3 regions of the Pueribacillus sp. YX66 genome follow, and region 1 is predicted to be linked to each of the others. Evidence: riboswitches for the same ligand, from Rfam matches in the RefSeq annotation. Region 1 holds a riboswitch; each other region holds the start of a gene.
What was found. A riboswitch is a leader RNA that binds a small molecule or an ion and turns the genes downstream of it on or off. The one in region 1 is predicted to bind cyclic di-GMP.
Positions count from the first base shown of each region.

Region 2: linked by a shared signal. The riboswitch ahead of ABU914_RS02425 (prepilin peptidase) and the one ahead of ABU914_RS11135 (chemotaxis protein CheA) in region 1 are both predicted to bind cyclic di-GMP.
Region 3: linked by a shared signal. The riboswitch ahead of ABU914_RS06510 (EAL domain-containing protein) and the one ahead of ABU914_RS11135 (chemotaxis protein CheA) in region 1 are both predicted to bind cyclic di-GMP.

Region 1 covers NZ_JBEUEL010000024.1:33,762-38,246, forward strand. Annotated here, with positions in the region: gene ABU914_RS11135 (chemotaxis protein CheA) at 1-1,818, opposite strand, end outside; cyclic di-GMP riboswitch class I at 1,996-2,082, opposite strand; gene ABU914_RS11140 (methyl-accepting chemotaxis protein) at 2,210-3,958, opposite strand.
Region 2 covers NZ_JBEUEL010000003.1:79,371-83,855, reverse strand. Annotated here, with positions in the region: gene ABU914_RS02430 ((Fe-S)-binding protein) at 3-2,165, opposite strand; gene ABU914_RS02425 (prepilin peptidase) at 2,698-3,456, opposite strand; cyclic di-GMP riboswitch class II at 3,740-3,823, opposite strand; gene ABU914_RS02420 (glycine betaine ABC transporter substrate-binding protein) at 4,107-4,485, shown strand, end outside.
Region 3 covers NZ_JBEUEL010000010.1:53,104-57,588, reverse strand. Annotated here, with positions in the region: gene ABU914_RS06525 (LysR substrate-binding domain-containing protein) at 1-275, opposite strand, end outside; gene ABU914_RS06520 (YeiH family protein) at 392-1,429, shown strand; gene ABU914_RS06515 (helix-turn-helix domain-containing protein) at 1,478-2,074, opposite strand; gene ABU914_RS06510 (EAL domain-containing protein) at 2,106-2,834, opposite strand; cyclic di-GMP riboswitch class I at 2,956-3,042, opposite strand; gene ABU914_RS06505 (ABC transporter ATP-binding protein) at 3,148-3,846, opposite strand; gene ABU914_RS06500 (GntR family transcriptional regulator) at 3,843-4,229, opposite strand; gene ABU914_RS06495 (hypothetical protein) at 4,233-4,485, opposite strand, start outside.

The sequences.
Region 1 (4,485 bases):
CATTTTCTCTCCATCCTGAATGACGACGATCGCATATTCATTTTGTGTCACTTTATTTTTCTGTTGTGACTGCTTATACACATCCTTTAAAAAAACGAGCGGAATGACTTTTCCTCGATAGTCAATCACTTTTTTCCCATGTGCGTTCATCATTTGCTCTGCTTTTAATAGAATCGTTTCTGAAACCGATGCAAGCGGAATCGCATAAATCTCTTGATCGACTTGTACGAGTAACGTCGATAAGATCGATAACGTTAATGGAAGCTGTATAGAAAACGTGCTTCCTTCCCCAATCTTCGATTCAACAGTAATACTTCCTCGCAAACTTTGAATTTTCGTTTTAACAACATCGAGTCCAACGCCACGACCTGATAAATCAGACACTTGGTCCGCCGTACTGAAACCAGGCATAAAAATGATCGAATTAATTTCTTCTTCTGACATGGCCGCCACTTGCTCTTTATTAAGAAGTTCTTTTTCAATTGCCTTTTTTACAACTTTTTCTCGATTAATCCCAGCACCATCGTCTTTAATTTCAATACAGATGTTGTTTCCTATTTGATAGGCTTGTAAAATGATTTTACCTTCTGGCTGTTTGCCATGTTTTTTTCTAACATCCGGAGTTTCAATACCATGGTCGATCGAATTACGAATTAAATGTACGAGCGGATCAACGATAACATCGATGACAGACCGATCGATCTCAGTGTCAATCCCGTTCATTTCAAGAGCAATTTGTTTATTGAGCTCTTTTGCCATCCCTCTTACCATTCTTGGAAATCGGTTAAACACATGCTCAATCGGGACCATACGAATCGTAAGTAGCATGCTTTGCATTTCGCGTGAAATTCGTGAAATGTTTTCAACCGTTTCCATTAGTTCATTATCGTTAATTCGCAATGAGACATCTTCTAGGCGGCCTCGATCGATGACGAGTTCTTCAAATAGATTCATCAGCCGATCAACACGCTCGCTGTTTACTCTGAGCGTATTCGAAAAGGCATTCGATTTTCGAGTTGCAGATACATCTGCTTTTCCTTTCTGTTCGGGTTTAATCGTATTTTTTGCATTTTCAACTGTTAATGCGGTAATTTGCACCGTTTCGACTTCAGCGACTTTTAATAATCGCTCCTCAATCACTTCATCCTGCTCTTTTGATATGTACGCAACAGAAAAATCCCACTCAAATCGTTCCTCTTCAAGATCTTCAACAGGAGGGATTGATTTAATGACTTCTCCCATATCTTCTAAAGCATCAAAAACCATGTAGACGCGCGCAAACTTTAACACACATGTCTCACTTAGCTTGACAGTGACATGATAAGCACGATATCCTTGTTCACTTGAAAGCGACACAATCGTACTTTGATATTCATCAAGGTCCATTACTGTTGTATGTCCATCACCAATGGTTTTTTTAGGTTGATTCGCACGAATTTCGCTAATTTGTTCAAGACGGGTGATTAAGTGGGAGACATCCTTTTTACCGTCTTCCCCCCGACTAATTTGATCAACCATTTCTTCAATGACCTCAGTCACCTCTAATAGAAGATCAATCACTTCTACATCATCAATGATCTCAATTTCACCTTCGCGTAACTGGTCAAACACGTTTTCCATTTTATGAGTTAGATTTGAAATACTTTCAAAACCCATCGTAGCCGCCATCCCTTTTAAAGTGTGGGCAGAGCGAAACATTTCATTCACAATCGACTTGTCTTCGGGATTTTTTTCAAAGTTAAGCAGATGATCGTTTATCGCTTGTAAATGTTCTCGACTTTCTTCAAGAAACACTTCAATATACTGATTCGTTTGCAATACTACCACTCCTAATCAATGGTTTAATAACAATTGCAAAAAAACCTATTAACTAATCGATCGTCTACTGTTCATCCTTTTTCATGACGTCTCTTATGAACTTGTTTGTCTCTACCTATAAAAATAAGCTACCTACATATGTAGAGTAGCCAAATTATCCAAACCCTGGATAATATGTTTGGTAGCCCGACAATCATCGCCATTAAGACATTAGACTCTAGACTTTGCGTCCTATCCTTTCGGAATAGTTTGCCCTTTCATCCATATGCATGAAAAATCACAGTATTTTCTTTTCGTGATTAGTAAATTAGCCTTATATAAAGCTAGTATAAAGGACTTATTTACTAGTTTCAACAGAAATTTCATAATATAGTAAAAAAAAACTATTGTTTTATAGTTTGAAATTTTGAACTTGTGTATTTAATTGCTCAGCGAGTGTAGCTAAATCGACAGCGTTTTTCGCGATTTCATCCATTGCACTGCTCGATTGCTGAGATGCCGCTGCCGTCTCTTCGACACCTGCTGCTGTTTCCTCAGCGACGGAAGCTACTTCTTCAATCGAACGATTCATGTCTCCGCTATTTTTCGTTAAATCTAATAAGTTAGCAGAAATGTTTTGAATCCGTTCGACGACGTTTGTCACTGCTTTATTAATATTCGTGAATGTTTTACCCGTCTCTTGAATTTGTTCTGTTCCACGCTGGACTTCTTCATAGCTTGATTCTAGTGATGCTACGACTTTATCTGAACCTTGTAAAATCCCGTTCACAATCGTCGTAATTTGTTCGACAGATTCAGCAACTTGCTCTGATAATTTACGAACTTCATCCGCAACAACAGCAAAGCCTTTGCCATGTTCACCCGCTCTAGCCGCTTCGATCGCTGCGTTTAATGAAAGCAAATTTGTTTGTGACGCAATTTCTTGAATGACTTGAACGAGCTGTGAAATTTCTCGTGTTTGTCCGTCTAATCCTTTCACGTCATTAACAGCTTCACTTACTTGTTGATGAATGTGCTCCATTTGTGAAACAGATTTAGTCATTAGCGTATTGCCTTCCGCAGACATCTGTAATACTCGCCTTGATGTTTCGGCAATTTCTTCTCCATCACGATTCGCATTCAATACTTTCGAGTTAAATGTTTCCATCATCTCCATTAATGTCGTAGCACTATTTGCTTGCGATTCAGCCCCAGTCGTCAACTCCTGCATCGTCGCTGCGATTTGTTCGCTCCCTTCGCGTACTTCATTTGCGGATTGAGTAAATTCTTCACTTTGACTCGAAATTCTTTCCGATGCATTGGCAACGTTGTAAATGGTGTCTTTCATTCCTGATTGCATATTATTCATCGCTTGCGCAAGCTTGCCAATTTCATCTTGTACTCTAACTTTGATTGGCTCACGAGTTAAATCTCCATCTGCAAGTTCGTGCATTTGGTCTGCAACTTCATTAATTGGGTTTGCAATTCTTGATGCGACAATCCAAATGATCATAATAGAAACGATGATCGCAATCCCAATCGTTATGATGACGGACGTTAGCACTTCTTTCGCATCTTCATTAAAATCCAGCATGTATGTACTCGCATTCACGATCCAGCCCCAATGCGGATCGGCTTCAGAGTATGTCACTTTTGGTTCAATTTGATCTTCCGTACCTGGAAGTGACCAATCGTAGTACACGATGCCACCTCCACTTTGTCCAACCTGTATAAAGTTTTGGACAAACTTCTCTCCATTCGAATCTTCTGTTTCCCAATGGTTTTCTCCTTCGATATTCGGATGTGCCACCTGATTTCCATTTTCATCAATGATAAATACATAGCCGTTTTCCCCTAATTCCAACTGGTCATTAATCGGCCTTGTCCCATCAGTAGCTTTCTCACCTAAAATTGCTACCTTTACTTTTTCCTGTGCATCCTCAAGTGAGAGGTTTCCTTTTTCAACCTCACTGTTTAACGCTTCTATCAATTCGACAGTCATTTTAACGCTATTTTTTAAATTCGTAGCGCCAAGCTCGTCTAAGTGAGTTTTACTAGAGTTATAGCTTAAAAAGCCAACAACGACGAGTGGGATGACGACGAGTAACAGTGACGTCATAATAAGCTTCGTTTTGATTGACAGACGTTTCAACATCAACATGCTTTCACACTCTCCTAAATTTTACGTAATTAATATTTTTCTTAAAACCGTGCGTAACGGTTTTTCGAACAGAGGCATACTCATCATTTCCATTCGCACGTAAATCATAGGCTCTGACTTGATTCTATGTGTACTTTGGAAACGCAATGGACTCGCTGATACATGCTATATCTCGTTGAAGTTCTCGTCTTCCATCTACACGGTTATTCATTCGTATATAAATTAGATTGACCGTTGTTATAAACACAACAAAATACCTATATACTGCGCATGCTTGTATAAATTTATCCTTTTAAACCTTTCATCATCATACTTTTAACCTATTTAAACTCCATAAAAAAACGACCTTTAATGATCTGTTTTTTGTAAATATTAATTTCATTCCTTATGTATATATCGACCTCACTTCAAAATGTTTAAGGGTAAAAATTGAACGTTTTGACACTTTATTAAAAAACTAATTCGTTTGACTTTTCAGTCATTTGAGGGTGCCCATTTTATTCACATTTTTTAATTTAAAAAGTTGC
Region 2 (4,485 bases), on a different contig from region 1:
TCTCATCCGAGCGCTTTTGCAACAAGTTCAGCTAAATCGTACGTTTGAACATGTTCTGCTTCGAACGCTTTCACTCCATCGTCCATCATCGTTAAGCAATATGGACAGTTCGACCCTATAATTGTCGGTTTTTCGTTCATCGCCTGTTTGACACGCGTCTCATTCACGCGAAGACCCTCATCTTCTTCCATCCACATTCGGGCACCACCTGCGCCACAACACATACCATCTTCTTTGTTCCGATCCATTTCAAGCAAGGTCACTCCTGGGATCGCTTTTAATATATCCCGAGGAACGTCGTAAATTCCGTTATAACGTCCTAAATAACACGAATCATGATAAACAATTCTTTCTTGCAACTCATTTGTCAATGAAATTTTATTTTCGCGAATGAGCTGTGCGATAAGCTGAGTATGGTGAATAACCTCGACGCCTTCTAAGCCAAAATCGGGATATTCATTTTTGAAAACATTATAAATATGTGGATCAATCGTTACAATTTTTTTCACGTTATATTTTTCGATTTGCTTAATGTTTCTTTCCGCTAACTCTTGAAACAAATATTCATTACCAAGACGTCGGATCGTATCACCCGTGCTTCGCTCTTGATTCCCAAGGATTGCAAACTTCACACCTGCTTCGTTCATAATTTTTACGAAATCAAACGCAATTTTTTTCGAACGATCATCGTACGAAGCCATTGAACCGACCCAAAACAAATACTCAAAATCATCGGTTTCTTTCACCGTTGGAATGGCTAAATCAGGCCTCTCATCGCGCCACTTCACTCGATCTTTTCGACTGATCCCCCACGGGTTACTTTGCCGTTCGTAATTACTCATCATTCGCTGTGCTTCGACAGGCATACTCCCTTGTGTTAACACAAGATAACGACGCATTCCATAAATAAGTGACAAGTGTTCGTTGCCAACTGGACATTGGTCCTCACAATTTCGGCACGTCGTACACGCCCAAATTTCTTGCTCAGTGACAACATTTCCTATTAAGTTAATATCCATGATGTTGCCTTCCGTTAGCCGATACGATTCAGACTGATGTCTTAACGTCGGACGAATATCGGTATGCAAGTTTGGATCAGGGTCAAATCCTTCTGGAGCTCCATGCGCAAATGGAACGTCTTCCATCATATGAATAAACCCTTTCGGATTCCCAAGAATTCGTCCAGTCGTCCACGGGGATTTTTCAGTAATCACTTCACCTTTTTCATTCAAATGCTCGCGAACTTTTGTCATAATGTGCATCGGCGAAAGCATTTTTCCAGTATTTGAACCTGGACACATATTCGTACAACGTCCACATTCGACACATGCATATAAATCAAGCAGCTCTCCACGTGTAAAGTCCTCGACTCGTCCAACACCAAATTCTTCCGCCGTTTCATCTGTAAAATCGATCGGAAGCATTTTGCTCGGAGGTCCCATTCGCGAAAACAAAATATTAAAAGGCGCAAACAATAGGTGCGCATGTTTCGACTGCGGAACATACACCATGAACGCTAACAAAATAAGTAAATGCACCCACCAGAAAAAGTAAAAAAGCCAATAGGCTGCATCAGAACTAACAAAACCAAAAATAACTTCAAACATCGAACTGAATGGACGAATCCAGCTCGGCTCAAGTCCGATCCAAAGTGCTTCAAACGCATAACTTAACAACACACTGAGCATTAACCCGCCAATAAAATAAATGACGAGCGTTGCTTTAACGTTCTGTTTTAATCGAGGCAAACGTTCACCAAACCTGCGATAAGCTGCATACAGAATTGCAATTAAAACCGCGGTTACCGTAAACTCTTGTGACAACGTGTAAAAAGGGTAAAGCTCTCCAAACGGCCATTTAAAATCTGGATAAAACCCTTTAATAATGAGCTCAAAAGCCCCTAACTGCACAACAAAGAAACCGTAAAAAATGAACAAGTGCATAATTCCACTTTTACGGTCTTTTAAAATTTTTGAATGACCAAATACTTGACGAAACGTCACGCGCAATCGTTCTTTCCAATCTTTAAATTCTCCCGTATCTTTGCCAAGTGACATGAACCGATACCGTATGTAAATGCTATAAATAAAGGCATACACGCCGTAAGCACTCACAGCTGCCGCCACTAGCGCGAAAATGACAAACGTAAGCGAAGGTCCCGTCATCCTAATTACACTCCTTTTCTAGCTGACAAATCCTCTCATTAGGATGACCAAGTTTTCGACAAAACATTACATGCTTAAAAAAAAATAGGCTCGTTTAACGTAAATTAGCACATTGAAACAGCCGATGATGAATCGTTATTAACTTCGCTCCATGACCTGCGGAGGCTCAACATCATAAATGACAGGTTCTTGTTGCTTTAAATCTGCATACGTGTTAAAGATTTCCGGGTTATAAATGATTTGGAGTGGCGACGGTTCCATAGGTAATTAGTTTATTTGTTTATACCAACATGAGAACGTGAAAATAAACAGTCAAAAACAATGGTCTTGAATGTCTTTTAGTGTTGTTAAAAGAACGTTTAGTTTCGCCACGAATTTTTTTCTGAAAATTCAATCCTTCTAATTGTAAATGCTTATATTTATACGTAATCTTATGTTTCGTTAAAAATTTCCGCAAATCATCAATCAAAAAGCTGTAACATTAAAGGGTTTCCGAAATGAAAACACATCGTCCCCTCACCTTTCTAGCCACTTATGCAAATAAACGAAAATACAAGTCCCATAGCTGTGCTCCATACGTATAACTAATCAATGAAGCAAGTCCAATAAACGGGGCAAACGGCATCGGCTGTTTGTGTTTTAATTTTCGCATTATGATAAGTACAAGACTAAACAACATACCGAGAAACGCAGCTAAAAATAACGTTAGCAAAACGCCTTTCACACCAACGAACAATCCAAGTACGGCAAACAACTTAATATCACCGCCACCTATTCCGCCTTTACTCACGACTGCAATGAGATACAGCAGTCCGAAACCGAGTAATGCTCCGACATATGCATCCCACCACGGTATCGTCGGGATAAATAAGCGAACAATGAAAGTTGTCATTCCGAATAACAATAACACTTTGTTCGGAATGAGCATTTTATGTAAATCAGAAATGGATACGATAATAACAAGTGAAATGAGTAAAAGTGCGATAAGCAACTCTTTTGACCATCCCACCACTATGGGTGAGATCGTAAAAAGACATGCTGTCAATAACTCAAACAATAGATATTTTGGAGAGAACGATTTTTGGCAATTTTTACATCGACCTTTTTGCAAAACATACGAGACGACTGGGATCAATTCCATTGCCGCGAGCTGTTGCTGGCAGTTCGGACAGTGTGAACGCGGTGTCACGATCGACTGCTTCTCAGCTGTTCTTATCCCAACAACATTGTAAAACGAACCAAAGATAAGACCAACTATGAATAAATAGCTATATAACATAATATCAAGCATCTCTGTCTTCCTTTGCTATGAAATTGAATCGGGTCTCAACACCAAAGCGCTGAGATTAAAAACTATTCGATTGAGACGTCCTTCTTCATTACATATCTTTCTACCGTAGTTTTCTATAGTTAAAGTCGCAGCAATTGAACATTTTTTCACACTTTAACTGAATATTCGAAAAATTATATGGTGTTTTCAGCCTGGTTTCTTTTTTTCAATGTTTTGTCAGTTCGATATTGAAACGATGAACGTGAGATTAGAAATTCACCTATTTTTTGTTCATATACAAACATGATGTAAAGGCCGGTTGCACCATTTACTCCATACGACTTAGGTGCCCAAATACAAGTCGCATCTCATCGTTTCCTTAAACCTAATTCTTTTTTACTATGCATGTATAGATTAACAGTGGGTAAATTCATTGTCAATAATTTCTAAGTAATTTTACGGTTTTATTGTCCACTTTTAGGAATTTTGTAAGATTCATTACCATTTTTGTAAATTATCTTAGTTTCTTTGAATTGTTAAACTATTCGTTTATATATATGTTAGAATTGTTGGATAAGCATGGAAGGAGTGTTTTATAAATCAGCTTGGTTCAATCATAAAAAATCCCTTTATTATGATCAATAACAAAATGTGGAGGTTCTTTTCCTATTATGAAGTTGAAACCATTTTATTTAGTAAGTATCACGATTTTACTCATGCTCATCGGCTGTGGAGCAAACGATGATGATGGAACTGTAAATGAGAGTAAAAATAATGCCTCTGGGAAAGAAATTATCATTGGCTTAGATCCATACGATTATGCGACTATTCCTGCCTATCTTTCAAAAGAAATTTTAGAACGTGAAGGATACGATGCAACCATTCAAGAAGCTGAGGTTGGTATTTTATACGAAGCGCTCTCTGAAGGCGATATTGATGTATACATTGATATTTGGTCTCCGAACATACAAAAAGCTTATTTAGAAAAGTATGAAGGCGACTTTGATATCATTGGAACGCTTTATTCTGGTGCGCCAGTTGGATTAGCCG
Region 3 (4,485 bases), on a different contig from region 1:
AAAAGACCTGTCGCTTTCGCCGTTAAATCATCAACTAAATAATGCATTTTTTTATATACATTCAATATTTCTTTCGCATGGTGGTAAACGATTGCACCCGCTTTATTTAGACGAACATATTTATTTGTTCGCTCAAGCAAACGGGTCCCCATTTGTCTTTCTAGTGATTGAATGTATTGGCTGACGGCCGGTTGAGTCATATGCAACTCTTCCGCTGCTCGTGAAAAGTTTTCCCGTTCTACAACCGTAACGAATACTTGCAATTGTTGATCCATAAATCAAACCTTCTTCCGCTATAATTTTTACTTATGATAATTATTATAACCATTTATTTTCCTTATCATATAAAATCATTTAATCTTATAGAAGAGGCGATAGTAAGGAGTAGGATATGGAAGTTGACATAAAAAACATTCAAAAGCGGGAAAAGCGCGACCCAAACCGTTTCAGATTATGGATAGGTGGCGTTTTGTTTACATTTATCATCGCGCTCTTCGGTTATTTGCTTGCAAAAACTCCTGTCTTTCATCTTATAGGGCAAATGGCGAGCGCCATTTTCCTTGCGGTTGTTTACCGGCATTTTTTCAATTACCCCGAAGCATTGAGAGCAGGCATTACCTTTTCTTCAAAAAATTTGCTTCGATTTGCAATTATGCTGTACGGTTTAAAGTTAAATGTTTCCATTATCATTCAAGATGGATTAGGCCTAGTCGTCCGTGATGCTTTGATTATTACGTTTGCAATTCTAAGTACACTTTGGTTAGCGAAAATATTAAGAGCTGAACGAAAGCTTTCACTTTTATTAGGAGTCGGTACGGGGGTATGTGGAGCAGCAGCGATTGCAGCAGTAGCTCCGATCGTTAAAGCAAAAGATGAAGATACAGCGTTAGGAGTTGGAATTATCGCTTTAATCGGAACTGTTTTTGCCGTTGTGTATACGTTCTTCATCCCGTTCTTGCCATTTGAAATAAGTGAGTATGCAATTTGGGCCGGAATGAGCCTTCATGAAATAGCCCATGTCGTGCTAGCGACCGCCCCAGGGGGCGAAGAAGCTTTAGCAATCGGCTTACTTGCAAAGCTAGGACGTGTCTTGCTGCTCATCCCTCTCTGTTTCGTATTTATATTTTTTATGAAACGAAAAAAACCGCATGTAAACGAAGAAACCGAGAAAATCCAATTCCCATATTTCTTAATTGGATTTATTGCGTTTAGCTTGTTTGGCAGTTACGTGCTTGGTCCAATTATACCTGTTAAAGAATCAGTTATGGATGGAGTTTCATCGTTAACAAGTTGGCTTTTAACTGCAGCGATGGTCGGTCTAGGCCTTAATATTAATTTAAGGGATTTGCGTACGAAAGCGATGAAACCAATTCTTGCCATTAGCATTACGTCCATTTTTGTATCCGTTATAGCTTATGTACTTGTATGAAAAATTTTGAATTACAAAAAGCTTGTAGAGGTGGTGTTGACTCGTTCTCTACAAGCTTTTATTTTTTCTTAACCGACCGATGCGAGCTTGAACAGAGCGGACACTTCTTCCAAAGTGGTTAGCAATATAGGAGTAGCTTCTCCCCGCTTTATACAAAAAGAGCAATTGTTCATCTTCTGACGGTGTCCAATTTTTATTTGCATTTTTCGGCTTCGACAAATCTTTTATTCGTTCTTCTTCAAACCAATCAGGCTCTGGAAGAATGGTATGTCGTTTAATTTTCGCAAAATTAATTTCATCTTTATGATTTTCCGCCCATTCCCAAAATTCATCCGGATAAATGGAATAATGTTTTACTTTATTTCTCTTGTAATAGTAATAATTCTTTTTCATTGCAGGTAAGTTTTTTTCTTCAATCCATCTCTCGACAACCGAACGACTGACTCCAAGAGCTTGTGCTAATTGCATTAAACTCATACTTCCGTCTAATTCTCGAATGCTCGTTATTCCAAGACGGTTTAACTTGCTTCTAACTGCATTGGGCGTTCGATTTAATTTGCGTGCGATACTTTCAATCGATTGAAAACCTGCACTTTCTTCTAAAATTGTAATCTCATCTTCTTCCCACATTGTTTCTGTTTTCATTTGACTACCAAATCCCCCACTACAATTTTCTTTATATATACAATGTTGCATATTCCCGATTGTGCCCATTTTGTACGTATCGACTAGGCTTTCCGATGTAATAGCCTTGTAAATATGGAACATCTAATGATTTTGCGCTTTCAAAGTCTTCCAAGTTTTCAATACCTTCTAAAACAAGCTTTTTATTTTTCTTACGGCAATAGTCAACAAAAAATGCTAACACAGCCTGCTTGTCATCTGAAACAGCTAACTGATTTGAGAAATATCGATCAAGCTTAATAATATCCGGGTTATATTCTATCACTTGCTTAAGTGAAGCTGCACCGACACCGACATCATCAATTGCAATATGAAAGCCTTTTTTACGTATTAGACTGACGATATCTTTTAAATTGGGATTACCCCATACATGTTTTTCTTCTGCTGTTTCGTTTAATTCAAAAACAATTTGATTTGAATTAAACGAGTTTTCCGATATGACCTTCTCTAAAAAAGTAGGGAAATCTTGTGTCAGTAACGTTGTTGGAAAGATGTTAATAAACAATGTTTCAACATGATGGAAGCGAAAGGTCTCAATCACTTTTTCGATCGATAACATATCGAGTTTCGAATGCCATCCTTGTTCACGTGCCGTTTGAAATAACGCTACAGGATTTGAGGTTCGGGCATGTCGAAGCAACGCTTCATAACCGATCGTTTTTTTCGTTTGAGAGCAAATCACTGGTTGAAATACGTGATGGATATCCTTTTTCGTTAGCATAAACTTCCTTTGCCCCCTGCAAGTTAAGTTAGTGAGGCTACCGCTATACACATTTCAAATTGTTAAAAAAAAACGGCTATTCTATTAAAATAGAATAGCCAAATAATTGTTTCAAACATTACTTGGTAGCCTGGCGATCATCGCTCATAAGACGTTAGACCCATGGCTTTGCGTCCTATCCTTTCGGAATAGTTTGCCTTTTTCTTCAATGTTTGGGGTTAACTTGAAGTTTTTACTTTAACTATATAGCATTATATAAAACCTGTTTTCTGAATTCAACAAAATTCGGCAAAAATCAGCAAAAATAGGTGTTTCACGCAAATGTTCCATACATTTCTTTCATCCATTCAACAATGCCCATATTATGTTCAAACTTAATCTCTTCAACATCTTGTATTTTTAAAATATTTCCGTCTTTAATAAGGACGACAACATCAAGAATCGACTCAATTTCTTTAATTTCATGTGTCGTCATAATGATCGTTTGTGTTTCTAAATCAACAAAAGAAAGCAATCCCTTAACTATAGCCTCTCTCGCCATCGGATCGAGACCCGAAAAAGGTTCATCCATTAAAATAAGCGGGACTTTCCTAGCAAGAGCTAAAGCGATTTTTACACGTCCCCGATTTCCTTTAGAAAGATGTTTTACTTTAACATTTTGATCGACATTCATAAACGCTAAAATTTCATCAGCTTTTTCTTTATTAAAATCATAAAACTGACTTTCATAAAATAATACATGCTCTTTTACTGTATAAAACGGATAATAGGCGTCAAGTTCGGACAAATATGATACACTTTGGCAAATGTGTCGTGTGACTTGCTCACCATTGATCGTAATGTTTCCTTGTGTCGGTTGAAGGAGTCCTGCCATTAATTTTAAAATTGTTGATTTCCCACTTCCATTTTCGCCAACGATACCAATGATTTTTCCTGCTGAAAGCGTAAATGATACATTGTCTAACGCTTTTTTCATAACATACCGTTTTGAGACGTTTGTAAATTCGATCATGTTTCCTCTCCTCCGTTCTCACGTTCATGTTTAAAGTAATACTCGATTCCACTAAGCATTTCTTCATTTGAAAACCCCATTTCCCGCATATCTTTTACAAACGTAGAAATGTGTTCTGCTTTTAACGTTCTCCTTAACTGAAGTAACGTCTCTTCATCTTCAGTAATAAATGTTCCTTGCCCTCTTCTCGTTTCCACAATGTTCATCCTTTCCAGCTCACGATACGCTCGTTGAATCGTATTGGGATTTACACTTGACTGAATCGCCATTTCACGAACAGAAGGCAATTTATCCCCCGCTCGCCATTCACTCCGGACAATTTTTCGATTAATCCTTGCCATAATCTGCATATAAATCGGTGTGTTTGTATCAAACGTATCCATACGTTAAACCTCAACTTTCCGATCGATAATCCAGCCAGCAATAAAAAACAAGATGAGCATAATAAACGCATAATACACATACGTTCCGATATAGACGGCATTTGCAATACTACCTTCAATAGTAATTTCACCTATTCCTTTTCCAAAAACTATCGGGTAAATAAACTCGTCTAACGGAATCGCTCCCCAGTTAGTCAACTTTGAAAATAGAGAAGAAGATTCCCATTTAAACATGGATACAAAGCCAATAATAATC